4 regions of the Desulfosoma sp. genome follow, and region 4 is predicted to be linked to each of the others. Evidence: riboswitches for the same ligand, from Rfam matches in the RefSeq annotation. Region 4 holds a riboswitch; each other region holds the start of a gene.
The links. A riboswitch is a leader RNA that binds a small molecule or an ion and turns the genes downstream of it on or off. The one in region 4 is predicted to bind cobalamin.
Positions count from the first base shown of each region.

Region 1 (4,208 bases), on a different contig from region 4:
AAGAGCCTGTTCGACCATGGTTCGGCCACTTCATTTCGGCGTGAGGCTGGAGGAGCGCCGCAAGGCGCGAGAAGGAACCGCAACTTGCGGCGCTCCTACTGAAGGTGTTGTTGCGAACAGGCTCCAGTAACAGCCCCGCCTCATGGGGCTTCTAAAATTTCATCGACGCTCCCAGCATAAACGCCGCACCCGGCGTGGAATATCCGAAAACCTGCTCATAGTCGGTATCCAAAATATTTGTTCCCTTGAGGAAAATCTCGAGGTCTTTCAAGGGGGCGTGCGCCGTCACTGCGTAGGAAAGAATGGCATCCAGGATGAAATAGTCGTCCAAAGTGACCCGCCTGGGTGCCATCCAATCCCTGTAGTCTGCATCATCCCGACTTCCCACGTAATGGCCGAGGAAGCGGCACCGTAGGTTTTTCCAGCGGTAGTCCACCCACCCGGAAGCGCCCACTTGAGGACGTCGCAAAAGCTTTTTGCCTTCCTGAAAGGCAATGGAATCTATCCCTCCGTCGTCTGTGACTTCCGTGTCCAGAAAGGTCATACTGACCCCGGCCATGAGGTTATCCCAAGCGCGACTTTCCAGTCCCCATTCCACACCACGGGTTTTCGCCGCTTGAATGTTGAAAAAGTTCGGCGTCCTTTCCGGGGGTGCGGGAAAAGGTGTGGGCACGTAGGCAATGAGGTCCTTGTAATGATTTTCGAAATAGGTGGCGAAGGCCTGCAGCCGCCCTCCCAGGCGCTGCGAAACCCCCACCTCCCAAGATGTGGCCTTTTCGGGGTCCAAGTCAGGGTTTCCCAACGTCCAGGAATCATTGGCGAAGTTTTCATAAAACGTGGGTTCCTTGATGCCTTTGGCCGCCGCCATCCGCAGCGTCGTCCCCGTCTCCTTGATCTCCAAAGCTGCCGCTCCTCGAGGCGTCACCTCGGTGCCGTAGGCGCTGTTGTCTTCTACACGAAAGCCGCCCACCACGTGCAGGCGTTCAAAAAGCGTCACCTGATCCTGAACATAGACGGCATTATTGGAGCGATCCGCACTCAGTTTCGTGGCATCGAAATAAAAGGTCTCTTGCCTGTAGCTTTCCTCATCCCGTTCATATCCTACAGTCAAAACCGAGGTAAAACGCGCTGCGGGCTGCCAGGTCAGATTGGCGTGATAGTCCAAGGTGGCACGTGCCTCATTATACCGTCCGAAAGAATCGGCATAATCGGTCGCCTCGTTGTAGGGGTCCAAATTGCGGCGCCGATTATTATGATAGCCCACACTCACGACATTTTCCCACCACGCCGTGCTCTGCACCTTGGCAGAAACACCTATGACAGCGTCCTGCTCCCTTTGGGTTTGATCCGGATCCAAAGGACTGTACCTGTCGCCGGAACTTTCTGTAGGATATTCATACCTGGCATCAGTGAGTCGGCCCGTGAAGGACAGCTCCCAATTGTCCTTGGGAAAGAAGTCCAAACGTGTGCTGGCGGTATTGTTCCAATAATCGTTATTGATGCGCAGTATTCCACCATCGTCGATTCGGCCGTAGGCGGCTGAATACCCGAAACGGTCGGTACCGCCCGAGACTCGCACGCTATGTTCCCCCATGTAACGTCCGCGATCCGATCGAAGACCATGGGCCGTGGAAAGCTCCACCGAGGCCGGGCCATAGCCTGACTTGGTGAAAATCTGAATGACGCCGCCAATGGCATCGGAGCCATAAAGGGCGCTTTGCGGCCCACGAACGATTTCTATGCGCTCGATATTGTCCGTGGTCAGGTTTTCCCAATAAAAATCGCCGCCGCCCAGGTTCACCTTGACTCCGTCGATGAGCACAAGGGTATAGTTGGGCTCACCGCCTCGAGGAAAGACCACCGTCTGCGATCCCCGAGACCCATATCGAACGGGCTGAAATCCGGCCACATCGCGTAGAAGCTCCGCTACATCGGAAGCCCGGCGCGCGCGAATGTCTTCTTCCGTGAGGACGACGGAAGAAATCCCTAGACTTTGTTGCGGCACGGCCGTTCGAGTCGCCGTCACCACCACATCGTGCGCCCTCCACAGGGGCTGTTCCGCCGCCAGCCCGGGAATGGCTAGAACCCAGCACACGAATAAGGCGACCGCCCCAAACACCTCGCTCCACGATGGCTTTCTTCCTCCCCAAACGGGCTCTTTAGTCTGCACAGATAACGGGCCGGACAAATTTGCCGCTTGAATGCAGAACATCCTCCAATGGGATCCTGCCAAGTGGTGCATACGTCTTGGAGTCATGAATTCACCCCTCCGCGGTTTGGGAAGGCGTCCAACACCCCGAAAAGAGCAGATCAAAAGCGCAGCCGGTGCGCGTGGCGCTTCGAGGCGGATTCGAACAGCCTTCCAGGCTTTGGTCGGTTTCCATGAGGGGGCCCGCGACCCCATGGTGCGGCATAAAAAAACCCGGGTCTCTGAGAAACCCGGGATCTCCCTTTTTCATCCGAGCGGACTCTTGGCCGTCATGCCCCGCTGGCCCGAGGGCACGGACGCGCGCGTCGCCCAGGCAGGTCTTCTGACTCTCGGATCATCCTACAAGCTGCGCCTTCCCACCCTAAGTCGCGAGGCAGTGGCTTCAATGCAGCCTTCGTTCCCGATCACAGCGGCGGGCCCGCTCCCGATTTTCACGGGATTCCCTTTTAAGCCGAAAAGCACCTGGACGGAGTTTCGTTATCAAGAAGCCCGCTGCGTGTCAAGTGCGGAAAACCACCAGAACCTCCTTAACCACGGTGCGCTCGAAGGAGGATATCCAGCAACGTCTCTCTCGTGGCCTTGGCGCCGCCCTGCGTGGCTCAACGAACGGACTATTCGAACGAGGTTTCCTCATTGCCGGACACCCAAGAGCCCTTCCTTTCATTGCCGGAGGTTCGCTCATCCGATTGGATTTGAAGGAACCGGTGGTCCGCACGTTCGCGCTCGCCCAGGAGCGTGTCTCACAATGGCTTGGCCGCGTCCTTTCGGCTTGAAGTTGTAGGAGCATTGCAAGGCGCGATCAGCCATCGCGGCTTACAACGCTCCCACTGAAAGTGTTTTCGAACAGCCTTCCAAGGGACCCTCCACTGAAAGTAAGAACAAGCAATACCTCGATCCGGAGACAAGAACTGACAAGGCATTCTACGACATCCCCCCAAAGCCCTCAGCCAAAACCGTAGCATTACACGTTCAAAGCCCTTTATCAGGGAGGCGCTGTGGTGTCACCAGGTTGTGGTGGTCTTCAAGGTGACGCACCGAATGCCGAAGGGCATGTCATTGGGCGCGCATGCTGCAGTCAGCCGCAATTCCATAGGCACCTCGTGCCGCTTAGGCAATATAATGCCCTGCACAAGGGTTTTCGAGGCCTTGGAAGCTCGTTCTCTCCACTGGGCGATGGCGGCCTCATGGCCGCCTTTGTTTTTTTGTCGAGAAGCCCGCGGATTCAGCAAGAAATTCTGCTGTCACACCCATCACGACGGGATAGCACCAAAAGTGTGCTCAGGGCCGGGAAAAACCCCTTTTTCCACCTCGTCACGGTATCGGATGACCGCCTCCATGATCCTCTGGCCCAGGGCGTCGTATTGTTTCACAAAACGCGGAACGAACCGATCGAAAAGGCCCACCAGATCGTGAATCACCAAAACTTGGCCGTCACAGGCCCGTCCGGCCCCGATCCCGATGGTGGGAATGGGCACTGCTTCCGTGATGCGCTGGGCCACGGATGCCGGAATGGCTTCCAGAACCAGGCTGAAACAGCCGGCTTCAGAGAGGGCCAGAGCGTCCTCCAAAAGTTTGTTAACCGCTTCCTGGTCTTTTCCTTGCACCTTGAAACCGCCCAGTTTCGCGATGCTCTGTGGGGTCAAGCCCAGATGTCCCTGAACCGGAATACCTGCTTCCACAATGGCGCGCACCTGCTGCAACACCGAGGCCCCGCCTTCCAGCTTGACAGCCTGAGCCCGCCCTTCTTTGAGAAAACGCCCGGCGTTTTCCACAGCCTGGGCAACACTGACCTGGTATGACAGGAAAGGCATGTCTCCGATGACCAAGGCTCGCTGCGTACCACGAGCCACCGCGCGCGTATGGTGCAGCATCTCCTCCATGGTCACCGAAAGCGTGTCCTCATGGCCCAGCATGACCATGGCCAAAGAATCACCCACAAGGATCATGTCCACCCCCGCGCGATCCACCCACCGAGCCGTGCAGTAGTCATAGGCGGTGA
Region 1 is NZ_JBRAHS010000001.1:275,562-279,769, forward strand. It holds gene ACUVSA_RS01290 (TonB-dependent receptor plug domain-containing protein) at 152-2,119, opposite strand; cobalamin riboswitch at 2,505-2,690, opposite strand; gene panB (3-methyl-2-oxobutanoate hydroxymethyltransferase) at 3,460-4,208, opposite strand, start outside.
Region 1: another riboswitch for cobalamin. It lies ahead of ACUVSA_RS01290 (TonB-dependent receptor plug domain-containing protein); the one in region 4 lies ahead of ACUVSA_RS12460 (precorrin-8X methylmutase).

Region 2 (4,208 bases), on a different contig from region 4:
GATAGGAAGCCTCATGCTCTTCGTTGTGGTGTTTCCAGTGATCCAGCATTCTGGCCAGCTTTTCCTTTGTGGAAAGGGCACCGGCTTCGTGCTCTGTGGAGGTGGTCTGGCCTTCGTGGCCGGAGTGCGGCCTGTGTTCCTCTTCATGCCCATGGTGATGCGGGGCTTGCGCGCAGTGATCGTGGTTCTGTTCAAAATTTGCCGACTCGTAGCGGTGGCCCATGCTCGTCCTCCATGCTTGTGCAATCATTTCATGTCTGTGGTGTGAACCCAAAAGACGGCACCGATCTCCACAGGTTTGGGTTTGCCGTCCTTTTTGAGCTTCCAGGAAGCGTCGCTGAGCGCGGCAAAGCCCCACCATCCCGCGCGAGGCATAGCGTAGGTGAACACACCGTTGCCGTCGGCCTTGACCACTTGGGTCACAAACGGATCGGAGGGGGCCGCTACCTTGGAAGGATTATCCGGCGACTCATTCAGGTATTCCACTTCCACTTCCGCATAGGGGACGGGCTTTCCTTTGAGAAGCACACGGCCGGAAAAGACGTTGCCGGTCCACAGGCCATAGGGGCGTGTCAGCGGCACGATTTCGGTCTCCAGCCCGACAGGTTCGTCCCAGCCCTCTTCCAACCCAAGGGCCTGGACGCATACCTTCGTGTAATGCACAATAAACTTGTCTTCGGCAGGTTCCCAGTAGGGACTCGGTTCCATGTAGAAGATATAATTTCCGGGCTTGCGAATGGTATAAGAGGTTTCCCAATACGTGAAATTGTTGTCCTGATCGGCGCCGCGACCTTTGCGGGCCTCCAGGGATGCCGTCAGGTCCGTCTTTTGGCCCATGTGCAGAAAACCGAAACGTTTCGGCTTGACCATTTCCATATAGTGGCCTTCCATGGGATGCAGGAACTTGGCCTGCAGCGTAAGGGTTTTGGAATCTTCCGGGGTGACGATGTCGTCGGAAGGCAAGATGAGCCCAAAATGCGCCAAAGCGGAACCGGCAAGAAAGAGCCTGGTCACCAGGACAAACGTGAAGACAAGGACCATGACAACGGGACGATGTTTCATGACGACCTCCGTGACTTTGGGTGCTTTCACTGATGAAGGATAAAAGTTGTTGTGAGGTCTTCGTGACCGAAGGTTCATGAGGTGAGGGACGGAACCCCACAGGCTTAGTGGGCTGGTTCGAAAGGCTATAGCCTTCCCTTACGGAATCAACGTAAAGGAAAACGTGACCCGTGTCAAGACACTCAGAGATCAAAAAGCCCCTATAAGGATGGACGATGCGTCGAGAGCCACCTCGTGACAATCAGGCATGGGATAACAACCTTGTGGCCGACTACAGGGATGACTGTTGAGCGGGTTTTCTGGACGTAAGTTTACGTCTGAGATTTGTGCGACCCGGTCAGAGTTTTCGCTTTCTCATCACGGCGCAGCAAAGACCCAAGATGGAACGCGTGGTGGCCCACAACGGAGGAACCGTCCTGCAGGTTCGGGAAACGGAGGATGCCGTCGAAATGACCGTGGGCAGAGCCTCGGAAGGGTGATGTGCGTCGTCGTCATGTCGCGGGCTCAGCATCTTTCGGAGTAGCGACGAGCCCGTCTTTGAAAAGGCTGAGGATCTCGGCCGAAAATGCTTTCCGCGAATTCTTGCAGGTGGGGCGAATATTGGTGACGCACACGCCATCGCCGAAGTCGTGCAATGATTTTTCTGCGACGATTGAACTGCGAGGACGCGCTCTGCAGATTTTTCCGACGTGCAGGACCGCCTTCCACTGACGCCGGGAGCTTGCCCCGTTTTGGCCCCGCAAGGGCTGCCTACCGCCAGCCTGGGTGCTCGCGGATGCTGGAGAGACCGTCTCATCGAAAACATGGGAAAGAAAGTCCTTGACGCGGACACAAGAGCCCTTAAACACCATCTTCGAACGGCCTTCAGGGGGCTGCGTCGTTCATGGGCCTGCTCAGGCCGAGAAAAATTCCCTTGACAAAGTCGAGGTGACAGCGGTAGCAGAAAGCGGCAATTAACAAGAGCGATCAGGTGCTTGCTGCTTAAAAGGGAATCCCGTGGAAGTCGGGAGCGGTCCCGCCGCTGTGAACGGGGACGGCGCCTGCGACAAGGCCACTGACGCTGCCAAGGCGTCGGGAAGGTGTAGGCGCTCGGGTGATCCGTGAGCCAGAAGACCTGCCTGATCGTGGGGAAGCGCGGCACGGGCGGATGCTGCAGTGTTTCCCGCGTGAGGACCAAGCGAAACTGGGTGCAATCCTTAGAGCGGTCAGCTCTGAGGATTTTTTTTTGGGAAAAGGGCGGCCCACCCTTTTCCCGGCACCACCCTCCTCATCGTTCCATTCACCCTTTGACCGCCCGGGGTCATGTTCATGACCTCGGGCGCCCTGAAGACCGGAGGATCGAGATGAAAAGAGGCCTAATTGTTTATGTGACCGGAGGGGGAGAGCTCCACGAGGATAGTTGGGGTTCCTATGCGTGCATGGATCGGTTTGGCGCCCAAGCCATCGGAGTGGCCCGCTCGGAATTCGAGATTGCTGAAAACTGGTGGCGTATGATCACCCGAGGCATGCAGGAGATTGTTTGCGTTCGAGCTCAAGTGGACAGTGAACGCGGCATGTCCATCATCGGGGCACCCCTGCGTCTTTGCGGGTAAACTGCCTGGGTGAGAGGGCAAAGCCTGTGGCGCGGCGCACGGCCCATAATTGCGGCGTTGTATTATGCGGCGTTTGGAGGGAGTGCACGCGCCAGAAAGGCCGCAAGAGGTTCTTGTGACGGTTAAAAGGGGGTTGTACGTGAGGGTCTCCTTGATTGAAGCAAAGGGGAGGCCGCGCCTGGACCCATGTGTTGCGAGGCTCTAGTGAAAAGACATCGACTTTTTTCGAGCAGAGGGAGGTGGGATTCATGGTGGTGAAATCCGGAAACGTCATGAGGTGTCTTGTGAGATTTCTGGCAGTGGTGGCCATTATTTTGGGAAACATGGGAGTTGAAACAGCTATGGCAGAGCATGGATCCTCCGAAGTGGCAAAACCGGCCATTTTGGTGGTTGCCTTTGGAACGAGTGTGCCGGAAGCTCAAAAAGCCTACGATGTCATCGACCAACGCATCACCGCGGCGTTTCCCAAAGTGGAGAGGCGTTGGGCCTATACTTCCAGCATCATTCGCAAGAAACTTCGTGCGCAAGGCCGGTCCTTGGATGCTCCGGAAACGGCCCTGGCCAAGCTCATGGAGGACGGCTTCACACACGTGGCCGTTATGTCACTGCACGTCATCCCAGGAGCCGAATTTCACGATCTTTACATGAACGCCCGCTTGTTCGCGCAAATGGTGGGCGGCTTCAAAAAGGTTACCTTTGCCCGACCTTTGCTTTCGTCCGCCGAAGACATGACCCAAGTGGCTCGCGCCATGGCGGAAAGTGTGCCCTCGGAGCGAAAGCCCGATGAAGCGGTTGTGTATATGGGCCACGGCAGTGAGCACCATCCCGCCGATGTGGCTTACGTGGCCATGGATGCCTATTTTCGAAAACAAGACAGCAACATGTTTCTGGCCACCGTTGAAGGCTCTCCGTCCTTTGACGAGGTGCTTGCCGCTCTGGAAAGCCGCCGCGTGCGCAAAGTCTACCTTGTTCCCTTCATGGTCGTGGCCGGCGACCACGCCCGCAACGACATGGCCGGAAAGGATGCCGACAGCTGGAAGTCTCAGCTAGAAGCCAAGGGCATCCAGGCGGTTCCAGTCTTTCGCGGCATGGGAGAAATTGCGGCTGTGGTCGACATCTGGATCCGTCACCTGCAATCGGCCATGGAGGATTTGGGAATGCCGTAACTGCATGGCACATCCGCCACACATTTGCCGCAGACATCCACCAGGGGAAGATCCTTAAAACGGCGGTCGTTTTCCAATAGCTGGGCGTAGCAACGGTGCCGGTCCAGCCCGTTGAAGGTGAGCGCTCCAAAGGTGCAGCGATGCACACATGCCGTGCACGCATGGCCCGATTTGACCAGGCAGTATTCCACGGTGGGGCGTGGCGTCGGTTCCATGGGTTTGGCCGTCACCAGGCTGCCCAATCGGCCGCAGGCCCCCTGATGGGTGATGAGCTGGTGATGGATGCCGAAGGTTCCCAATCCGGCAATGTAGCCCAGATGCTTGTGGGACCATCGGCTGAGAAGGCGTTTTTCATCGAAATTGTGGGTCGCCGGTGTGACAACGCTTT
Region 2 is NZ_JBRAHS010000024.1:10,201-14,408, forward strand. It holds gene ACUVSA_RS13260 (hypothetical protein) at 1-223, opposite strand, end outside; gene ACUVSA_RS13265 (DUF4198 domain-containing protein) at 247-1,062, opposite strand; cobalamin riboswitch at 2,014-2,198, shown strand; gene ACUVSA_RS13270 (hypothetical protein) at 2,406-2,654, shown strand; gene ACUVSA_RS13275 (sirohydrochlorin cobaltochelatase) at 2,939-3,820, shown strand; gene ACUVSA_RS13280 (epoxyqueuosine reductase) at 3,781-4,208, opposite strand, start outside.
Region 2: another riboswitch for cobalamin. It lies ahead of ACUVSA_RS13270 (hypothetical protein); the one in region 4 lies ahead of ACUVSA_RS12460 (precorrin-8X methylmutase).

Region 3 (4,208 bases), on a different contig from region 4:
TGAAGACGAATGCCTCGGCTGTGAAAGCTGCGTGGAAGTTTGCGAAAACGACGCCATTACGGTGGAAGAAGTCTAAGGCGCCGCTGATTTCTTCTCCAGATTGTGTCCGAGAACGGGTTCAAGGGGTTTTTCGGCTAAGGGTCAAAATCCTTTGCTGCCCGTACCCTTGAAGGGGGGGGCTGGACCTTCGGCATAAAGCGAGATCGGAGCAGCGAGGCGCGATGGCCGTTTCGGTGGCTTTATCCTTTCCTCCTAAAGCGTTCTGAAGCAGGCTCAAGTTCAAAGACCCGGGAGATGAAGCATCTCTCGGGTTTTTTTCTTTGGCTACGACCTGCGGCTGCCAGGGTAGATTCCGACAGAAAACCCTCCCCCCGTAAAGGGTCGGCGGAGAGGGTTAGGCGTCACATGTCGCCGGAAAGGCTTTCCTAGCTTTGCCCTTCCTTTTTGGGATGACACTGCACGCACGTGGTCGGAGCGGCGGTTTGAGGATTCTGAGCTTTCAGCTTCTTGTGGCACTCCTGGCAATTGGTGTGCATGGCCAGTTTCAAGTTCAGCTTTTGTTGTTCCGGAGGCAGCTTCTTTTCGCCTTCAATGGTCGGCTCGTTGTGGCACTCCTGGCACTTCTGTACAGGATCTCCCTGCTTCCACACGTTCTTGCCGCCCTCGTATTTGTGATGGCACTCGGTACACGCGATCTTATACTCTTCGGCGTGCTTCTTGTGCGTGAACTGCACATTGGCTTTGGTGTGGCTGGGCCACAGGGTTGAGTTCATGGTGATGACATCCGGGGCATCTGCCGCCACGGCAATGAGGGCTCCCACAAACAGAGCCGCTGCGATGCAAACCGACGGGACGAACCAATGCTTACCTCTCACCGTGTCACCTCCTTTCTGTTATGCAGGTTGAGATTGTGATTCCATTCACGGCAGCCGTTGTAGTGAGCTGGTCTTGAAAGTGTCAAGGCTTTTCGGGCGCGAAATCGTCCCTTGACAGACGATGAACGCCTTGGAGTATAAAGATCGAAAAGGTTGACAGGGCGGGAGCTCACACAAGGAGGCGCGTTATGCTGTTTATGGCCATCTTCAGCTACACTCCGGAAGATCGCGACCGCGTCATCGAGCGCACGGAACAGCTTCCCGAAGTGCCGGGAACGGCCCTGAAGGGGGAATGGTTCGATGTGACGGGGCATCGCGTGTTTCGGCTTTTCGAAGCCGAAGACGAAGCGCACCTGGCGGCTGCGGTCTTTCAGTGGACCGATTTGGGGGTTGCAGAGGTGGTGCCCGTGATGGAGACAAAAAAGGCACTGAAGCTCCTGCGCCGAACATCTAAGAAAGCTTGAGAGCGGGGCCGAACATGCGGCCCGAGGGTTCCGGCGCTCGCGTGGACGATATGCAGGCCCTTGTTCTTGAAGGGGCGGGTTTTTGGCCGTCCCCGATCGCGCAGACCTGCAGGGGCTGATCCCACTATGGGGATTGGGGATCGAAGCGCGGGCATGGAAAAGGACACCCTGCGGCGCTTGCGCCATTTGGCGGAGCGCTGGGAAGCGGTCCTTCTTCTGGGACAATGGAACCCGCAGGAAGGCCAAGAAAAGCCATTCGTGGTCATGCTCTGAGAGTTTGTGCCTGCGGGCAACGTGCGGGAGGGGCGCCATGGGCGAAAGAGGACAGGGCCGTGCGGGATCGTTGCGGAATAAAGCCTGAGCTTTTTTAGACAGGCAGGCATAGCGGCTAGGGGAGGCTGCTGGAGCCGCGCATGTTGCGTCATGGCATCGGACGGATGGGGGTCCGCCTGAACAAATGAAGTTGATGCAGGTAGGAAAAACCTGCTTGAAAAATGGTGCGTGGGCGAGACTTGACCTGAAGAAGCAAGAAAGGAGCGACAGCAACCGTCGTTTACGAAGCTATCATTGGGTGCGGTCCGGGGTGGTGCCCTGAAGAGCATGCGGGGAGAATAGGGAAGGCGGTGCAAAGCCGCTACGCTGGGCCGGCGCTGTAAGCGGGGATGCCTTCGGAGCAGAGCCACTGTTTCCGCGTGGGAAATGGGAAGGCCCGAAGAGGCAAGGGATCCGCGAGTCAGAAGACCTGCCACCCGGACGTTGAGCGGACCGAAAGTTGACCCGTGCCTAGGGTGAGCCTTCGAGGTCGTGGGACCACGAAGGCTTTTTTGTTGGGAAAGCATTAAACCACGAGAGGAGCGTCATGTTCATGGAGAAAGAGCTTCAAAGCCTTCTTGAGAGCATTGAGCCGGTGGATTCCCATTGGGAAAAGCTTGCCTGGGAAAGACTTCGATCGCAAATCCGCCCGAGAGGCTCTTTGGGGCGGCTGGAAGAGATGGCCGCTCGACTGGGGGCCATTTGCAAGAGTTTAACGCCCAATGTGAGCCGAAAAATCATTTTCACCATGGCCGGAGATCACGGTGTGGCTGAAGAGGGTGTCAGCGCGTACCCGCAGGAAGTTACAGCTCAGATGGTTTGGAGTTTTCTCAATGGCTGGGCGTCGATCAATGTCCTGGCAGACCATGTGGGAGCTGAGGTGCGCGTGGTGGATTTCGGCGTGGCGGCCGATCTTCCGGAGGACTGGGCCGTCATTCGGCGAAAGATCGGCAAAGGGACCCGCAACATGACCCAAGGGGCGGCCATGGAGCGGCACGAGGCCGTCCGTGGCCTTGTAGAAGGGGCTCACCTTGTGATGGCTGCCGTTCAGGAGGAAGGCTTTCAACTTGTGGGGACAGGAGACATGGGCATCGCGAACACGACACCGTCCACGGCCATTGTGGCGGCCTTGAGCACCAAGCCAGTTAAGGACCTTACGGGCCGAGGGACCGGCATTGACGATGCCGCCTGGTGCCGCAAGGTGCGGGCCGTGGAAAAGGCTTTGGCCGTCAACCGCCCGAATCCCACAGATCCGGTGGATGTTCTGGCGAAAGTGGGTGGCTACGAAATCGCCGGGCTTGCCGGAGCGGTTCTTGGAGCCGCGGCCGTGCGTGTGCCCGTGGTCTGCGATGGCTTCATTGCTACGGCAGGAGCTTTGATTGCCTGCCAGCTGGCTCCTTTCGCCAAGGATTACCTTTTCGTCTCACACCGCAGTCAGGAAGTGGGCCACCAAGCCATGATCGAGCTTTTGGAACGCCCCCCCCTGTTGGACCTGTCCATGCGACTGGGAGAAGGCACGGGGGCGGCCTTGGCCATGAGCCTGGTGGAAGCTTCGGCACGCGTCCTTCGGGATATCAAGACCTTTGAAGAAGCCGGCGTCACGGACACCGGCCATTGAAGCGGCCACGGCGACATGGAGTGTGGTGTGGTCATGGCCTATTGGTCCACCCGCACCACCGCCCCGCCCTTGATTTGAAGAATGGGATACTGGCGTTCCATGTGGCCGTCCGGAGCGAACCGAACAGGGCCGAGAGGTCCCGTGGGCAGTTCCACTCGAAGGAGCCATTGTCGAAAGCGCAGGCGATCGACCTGGCCCTCTTTGAGCGTTTGTTCTCGAGCCTGGAGTGCCAGCAAGGTTGCCGTGTAGCCTTGAGCGGCCAAAAAGTCGGGTTCTTCTCCGTATGTTTCCCGATAGTCTCGTGTAAAGGCGTCCTGAAAGGAATCCCCCATGCGGGAAGTCTCGTGCTGGAAGGCTGATGGAAACAGAGCGCCTTCCAGATAAACGCCGCCGGCGGACAGCAGGGACTTTTCTTCCCAAAGATTTGTGCCCAGAAGCGTCACGCCTACCACGTTGTAATAAGGCAGCTGCGGAGCGATCAGGGCAATGGTTTCGGCGGCGTCGGGAATGAAGAGAGCATCCAAGGGTGTGTCGGAAACCTCGGCTCCGGATCCCTTTGGCACGTGGTGCGCGAGAGTGTGAATGGGACCTTTGAAATCGGTCATGCCCGGAGTGTAGGGCGTATCCACCACGACTTTTCCGTCAAGCTCTTGAACCGTGCGGAGAAAGATCTCTCTCAGAGCGCGGCCGTAGGGTTCCTCCGGGTAAAGCACGCCGAAGTTTTGAAACCCTAGAGCGTTTCGACAATAGGTGAGCAGCGCCGCGATCATGTCCTGGTGATCCAAGAAGGCGTGCAAAAGAAAAGGGGTTTGGGAGGTGACGCGGCGTTTTTCCGTGAAGCTGATCACAGGAATTCCTCTTTCATTGACCGCGGCAAGAATCGCTTCGACACTCTTCGGACTCAACGGCCCCAACACGGCCAGAACACGCTCCTCCTGC
Region 3 is NZ_JBRAHS010000001.1:130,363-134,570, reverse strand. It holds gene ACUVSA_RS00625 (ferredoxin) at 1-76, shown strand, start outside; gene ACUVSA_RS00620 (cytochrome c3 family protein) at 426-875, opposite strand; gene ACUVSA_RS00615 (DUF3303 domain-containing protein) at 1,064-1,339, shown strand; gene ACUVSA_RS00610 (hypothetical protein) at 1,466-1,612, shown strand; cobalamin riboswitch at 1,907-2,102, shown strand; gene cobT (nicotinate-nucleotide--dimethylbenzimidazole phosphoribosyltransferase) at 2,205-3,269, shown strand; gene ACUVSA_RS00600 (penicillin-binding protein activator) at 3,308-4,208, opposite strand, start outside.
Region 3: another riboswitch for cobalamin. It lies ahead of cobT (nicotinate-nucleotide--dimethylbenzimidazole phosphoribosyltransferase); the one in region 4 lies ahead of ACUVSA_RS12460 (precorrin-8X methylmutase).

Region 4 (4,208 bases):
CGGTGCCTCGGTGACCGTATGCACCGACAAGAGGGACCTGGAGGCGGATCTGGTCATCACCGCCGTTGGAGTAAGGCCCAATGGGCGGCTGGCCCAACAGGCCGGACTGCTGGTCTCGCCTCGAGGGGCCATTGTGGTCAATCGGCGCCTGCAGACGTCGGATCCATGGATCTACGCCGGGGGGGACTGCATTGAAGTGACGCACCTCATCACGGGAAAGCCTTTCCATTTTCCTCAAGGCTCTTTGGCCAACCGGCAAGGGCGCATCATCGGCACCAACATTGCCGGAGGACATGCCACATTTGAAGGATCCGTCGGCTCCTTTGCCGTCAAGATCTTTGATGTGGCTGTGGCCGCCGCAGGGCTGACGCGAAAGGCGGCTTCTGCGGAAGGCTTTGACGCCGTGCAAGCCCTGGTGATCCAAGCCGACCGAGCCCACTTTTATCCCACTCAGGACCTTATGACCCTGGCCCTGGTCGTGGACCGCAAAACCCGCAGGCTGCTCGGCATTCAAGGGGTCAGCCGAAACGGAGACGCTCTCGTGGGCCGCATCAACGCCGTGGCCGCCCTGCTGGCGCGCCGAGGCACCCTGGAAGACCTGTCCAACCTGGAAGTGGCCTATACGCCGCCCTTTGCCGCGGCCATGGACATTGTCAACGCCCTTGGAAACACCGCGGAAAACATTTTGGACGGCCACAACGTGACCGCCGACCCCGACGACTTTGAACAGTGCTTCCTGCTCGAAGCCCAAGAGGATGCGCTCTGTTTGGATGTGCGCGGTCCTCGCAATGCCGCCCCCTTCGTTAAGGCCTACGGCGACCGATGGATTAATGTGCCTCAGGAAACCCTGGCCCAAAGCCTGGAAGCCATCCCTAAGGACAAGCGCTTGTTTGTGGTGTGTAACTCCGGCGTGCGATCTTATGAAGCCTTGCTGCAGCTTCGAGCCGCTGGCGTGAAAAACGCCGTGAATGTTCAGGGCGGTGTGGCGGCTCTCAAAAAGGCGGGCATCATCCGGTTGGACAAGGAAGAAGCAACCTAGGAGGCGCTTCGAAACGCCGCGTGAAGATTTTTGTGTCCACATCGAGCATGCGCGCGCCCACATTTTCGAAGGGACGCGCTCCTGCGCGTCCGCCAGCTCACACACCCCAAAGAAAAGGCCCCTCTAAGGAAATTGAAGGGGCACGCTCCCTCAACCGAAGGGACGCCCGCCTGCGCGTCCGGAAAATGTGCGGACCGCGAGGACACGGTCCCTCCGCGCTGAAGGATGGGCGGTGCCCGGGCATTGGAGCACACCCTCGCGGCTGTCCGCAGAATATGTGGAGCGGCACGAGCCGATCCCTTCGCAAGAGCCCTCCCGCAAGCAGGGCGGCGGGCCACGTTGATCGAGAAACCCGGTCCCTCCGCAAGAGAGCCCCTCTGGCATTGAAGGGAACGACCTCCAGGTCGTCCGGGCAATGTGCGCACCGATAAAAGCCGCTCCCTTCGAGGGGAATCGGGTGAAAGAATCGCGGCCACGCTTCTGTTGACCCGGCCGCGGTATTGCGGTATGGAAAGCTGACGCCTTATCAAGGGTCGCCGTTCTTTGACACGGCAATGGGAATCAGGTACTCCAACGCGGGTTTAAAAGGGAAGACGGTGCGATTCCGTCGCGGTCCCGCCGCTGTGAACGGGGACGAAGGCCGATGAACCCACTGTTCCATGGGCATGGGACGGGAAGGGCGGCCTGTAGGAAGATCCGTGAGCCAGAAGACCTGCCTGCATTCCGTCACGAAAGAGACCCCGATGGCAAAGGGCTCTTCGACGCTCCAAGACTTCGAGGAAAAGGTCTTTGAGTGATCCTTGGGATGAAGAAAAAGGGTGCAATCCTTGGAACGGTGACGTTTCAAGGATTTTTTTTGTTCACCGTGGAGTAGCGCATGAAAACACAGGAACGTGCCTTCGACGGCGCAGCCACACCGCTTGTTTCGGCGGGAAAGACCATCGAAGAACAGAGTTTTTGCATCATCGACGCGGAAATGGGTCCCCACGACTTTCCTCCGGACCAGTGGTCCATTGTGCGCCGTGTCATTCACACAACGGGCGATTTAGAATTCGCTCGGCTCATTCGCATTCATCCGCTGGCTGTCAAGGCGGGTTGCGCGGCCTTGCGCCAAGGCGCCGCCATTGTTGTGGACACGCGCATGGTCCAGGTAGGCCTATCTCCCACGCGGCTGCAATGGTTCGGCAATGCCGTGGTAGTGCCGGCGTCCCAAGCCGGCGTGCGCGAGACGGCGGAAAAAGAGGGGCTGACGCGATCCGCGGCCGCCTTTCGCCGTTTGGGCACGACCCTGAACGGAATCATCGTCGCCGTGGGTAATGCGCCGACGGCACTTTTGGAAACCCTCAGAATCATGCATGACGAACGGATTCGGCCGGCGCTCGTGGTGGGAGTGCCCGTAGGTTTTGTCCAAGCCGACACCGCCAAGGAAGCCCTGTGGCAGTTTCAGGCCGTGCCATCCATCACGGTGCTGGGCCGAAAAGGCGGCAGCCCCGTGGCTGTGGCTGTTCTGCACGCGCTGCTGGAATTGGCCTATGGCCTGGGGCCTGCATGACCCCACATTACGGCATAGGAAAGGAACAGGTGCATGCTGGGTACGCTCTACGGCATCGGTGTGGGTCCCGGAGATCCGGACTTGCTGACCCTGAAAGCGGTGAAGGTTCTCGGCCGTGTGGGCCATGTGTTCGCCGCCTCTTCATCCTCCAACGATTACAGCCTGGCTTTGGACATCGTCCGGCGCCATCTGCCCAAGGGGATTCCCGTCCACTCGCTGGACTTCCCCATGACCTTTGACAAAAACCGCCTGGAAAGCGCCTGGCGGGCCAATTGCGATACCGTGGCGGCTCGGCTCGAGAGCGGTGTGGACGTGGCTTTTGTCACCCTGGGCGATCCCATGACCTTCAGCACCTTCATTTATCTTTGGCGAACGATTCGACAGCGGCTTTCCGAGGTGCCCGTGGAAATTGTTCCGGGCATCACCTCCTACCAGGCAGCCGCCGCCTGTGCCGGGGTCGTCTTGGCGGAAGCCGAAGAAACTTTGACGGTCATTTCGGGGGCCAAGGGCGGCCGGCGTCTTTCCCAGGTTCTTCCCTTTTCCGACAGTGTGGTGTTGATGAAAGCGTACAAGCATTTTCCGGAGATTCTGGACCAGATTCGGCGATCAGGCCTTCAGGATTCCGTCTGTTTTGTGAGCCGCTGCGGCCTGGAAGGCCAGGTGGTGGAAAAGGATTTCGCTGCTCTTGAAAACCTCAAACCCCATTACCTTTCACTGCTCATTGTCAAAAAGGGCGGTGGTTCCACGTAAGGCATCGAGGACAGCCTGTGGATTTTGTGGAAGCCCCTGACGCAGCACACCCTTTCCCCCCCGAAAATTCGGCGAAGACGCCGCCGGCCCGATCCAGGCCTTCGGGGCCAGGAGAGCGCTCGCGTCTCTTTTGGATTTTGGCCGTCCTTTCCGTTCTGGCTCTGGCCGTCTATTGCCTCACCTTGGGACCCTATGCCATCGATTCCGGCACCCTCTGGCACCTCCTCGCTTCGATCTTTTCCACAACATCCGCACCGGCGGCACAGGATGCCGTCACGGCCCACTACATCGTTTTTCATTTGCGCTTGGCGCGCATCGTTTTGGCTTTGGTGGTGGGCGCCGCCCTAGCCCTCTCGGGCACCGTCTATCAAGGCATTTTGCTGAACCCTTTGGCGGATCCCTTCACATTGGGCGTTTCCACCGGGGCGGCTTTCGGAGCGTCTCTGACCATTCTCGGCGGATGGGCGTCGTGGAAGCTGGCGGGCATGAGCCTGCTGCCCGCCGCCGCTTTTGCCGGCGCCGTGGGGGCTCTGAGCCTCGCCATGGTTCTGGGGCGTCTGCAAGGCCGAATGCATCCCACGACGCTGGTGCTGGCGGGGATTATCGTGTCCACGTTTCTTTCAGCCGGCATCAGTCTTTTGAAAAGCCTTCACGAGGAATCCCTTTCCGCCATTGTGTTTTGGATCATGGGGAGTCTCTCGGGGCGAAGCTGGCGCCATGTGCTGGCGGTGCTTCCCTACATGGGGGCAGGTTCCTGGGTTGTTTTCGCTTATGCTCGAGAAATGGATCTTCTGGCTCTCGGGGACACGGCGGCGTATCACAGCGGTGTGGACACGCAGAAGGTGCGTCGGCGCGTGCTGGGCGCGG
Region 4 is NZ_JBRAHS010000020.1:33,394-37,601, forward strand. It holds gene ACUVSA_RS12455 (FAD-dependent oxidoreductase) at 1-1,039, shown strand, start outside; cobalamin riboswitch at 1,586-1,773, shown strand; gene ACUVSA_RS12460 (precorrin-8X methylmutase) at 1,917-2,591, shown strand; gene cobI (precorrin-2 C(20)-methyltransferase) at 2,625-3,341, shown strand; gene ACUVSA_RS12470 (FecCD family ABC transporter permease) at 3,359-4,208, shown strand, end outside.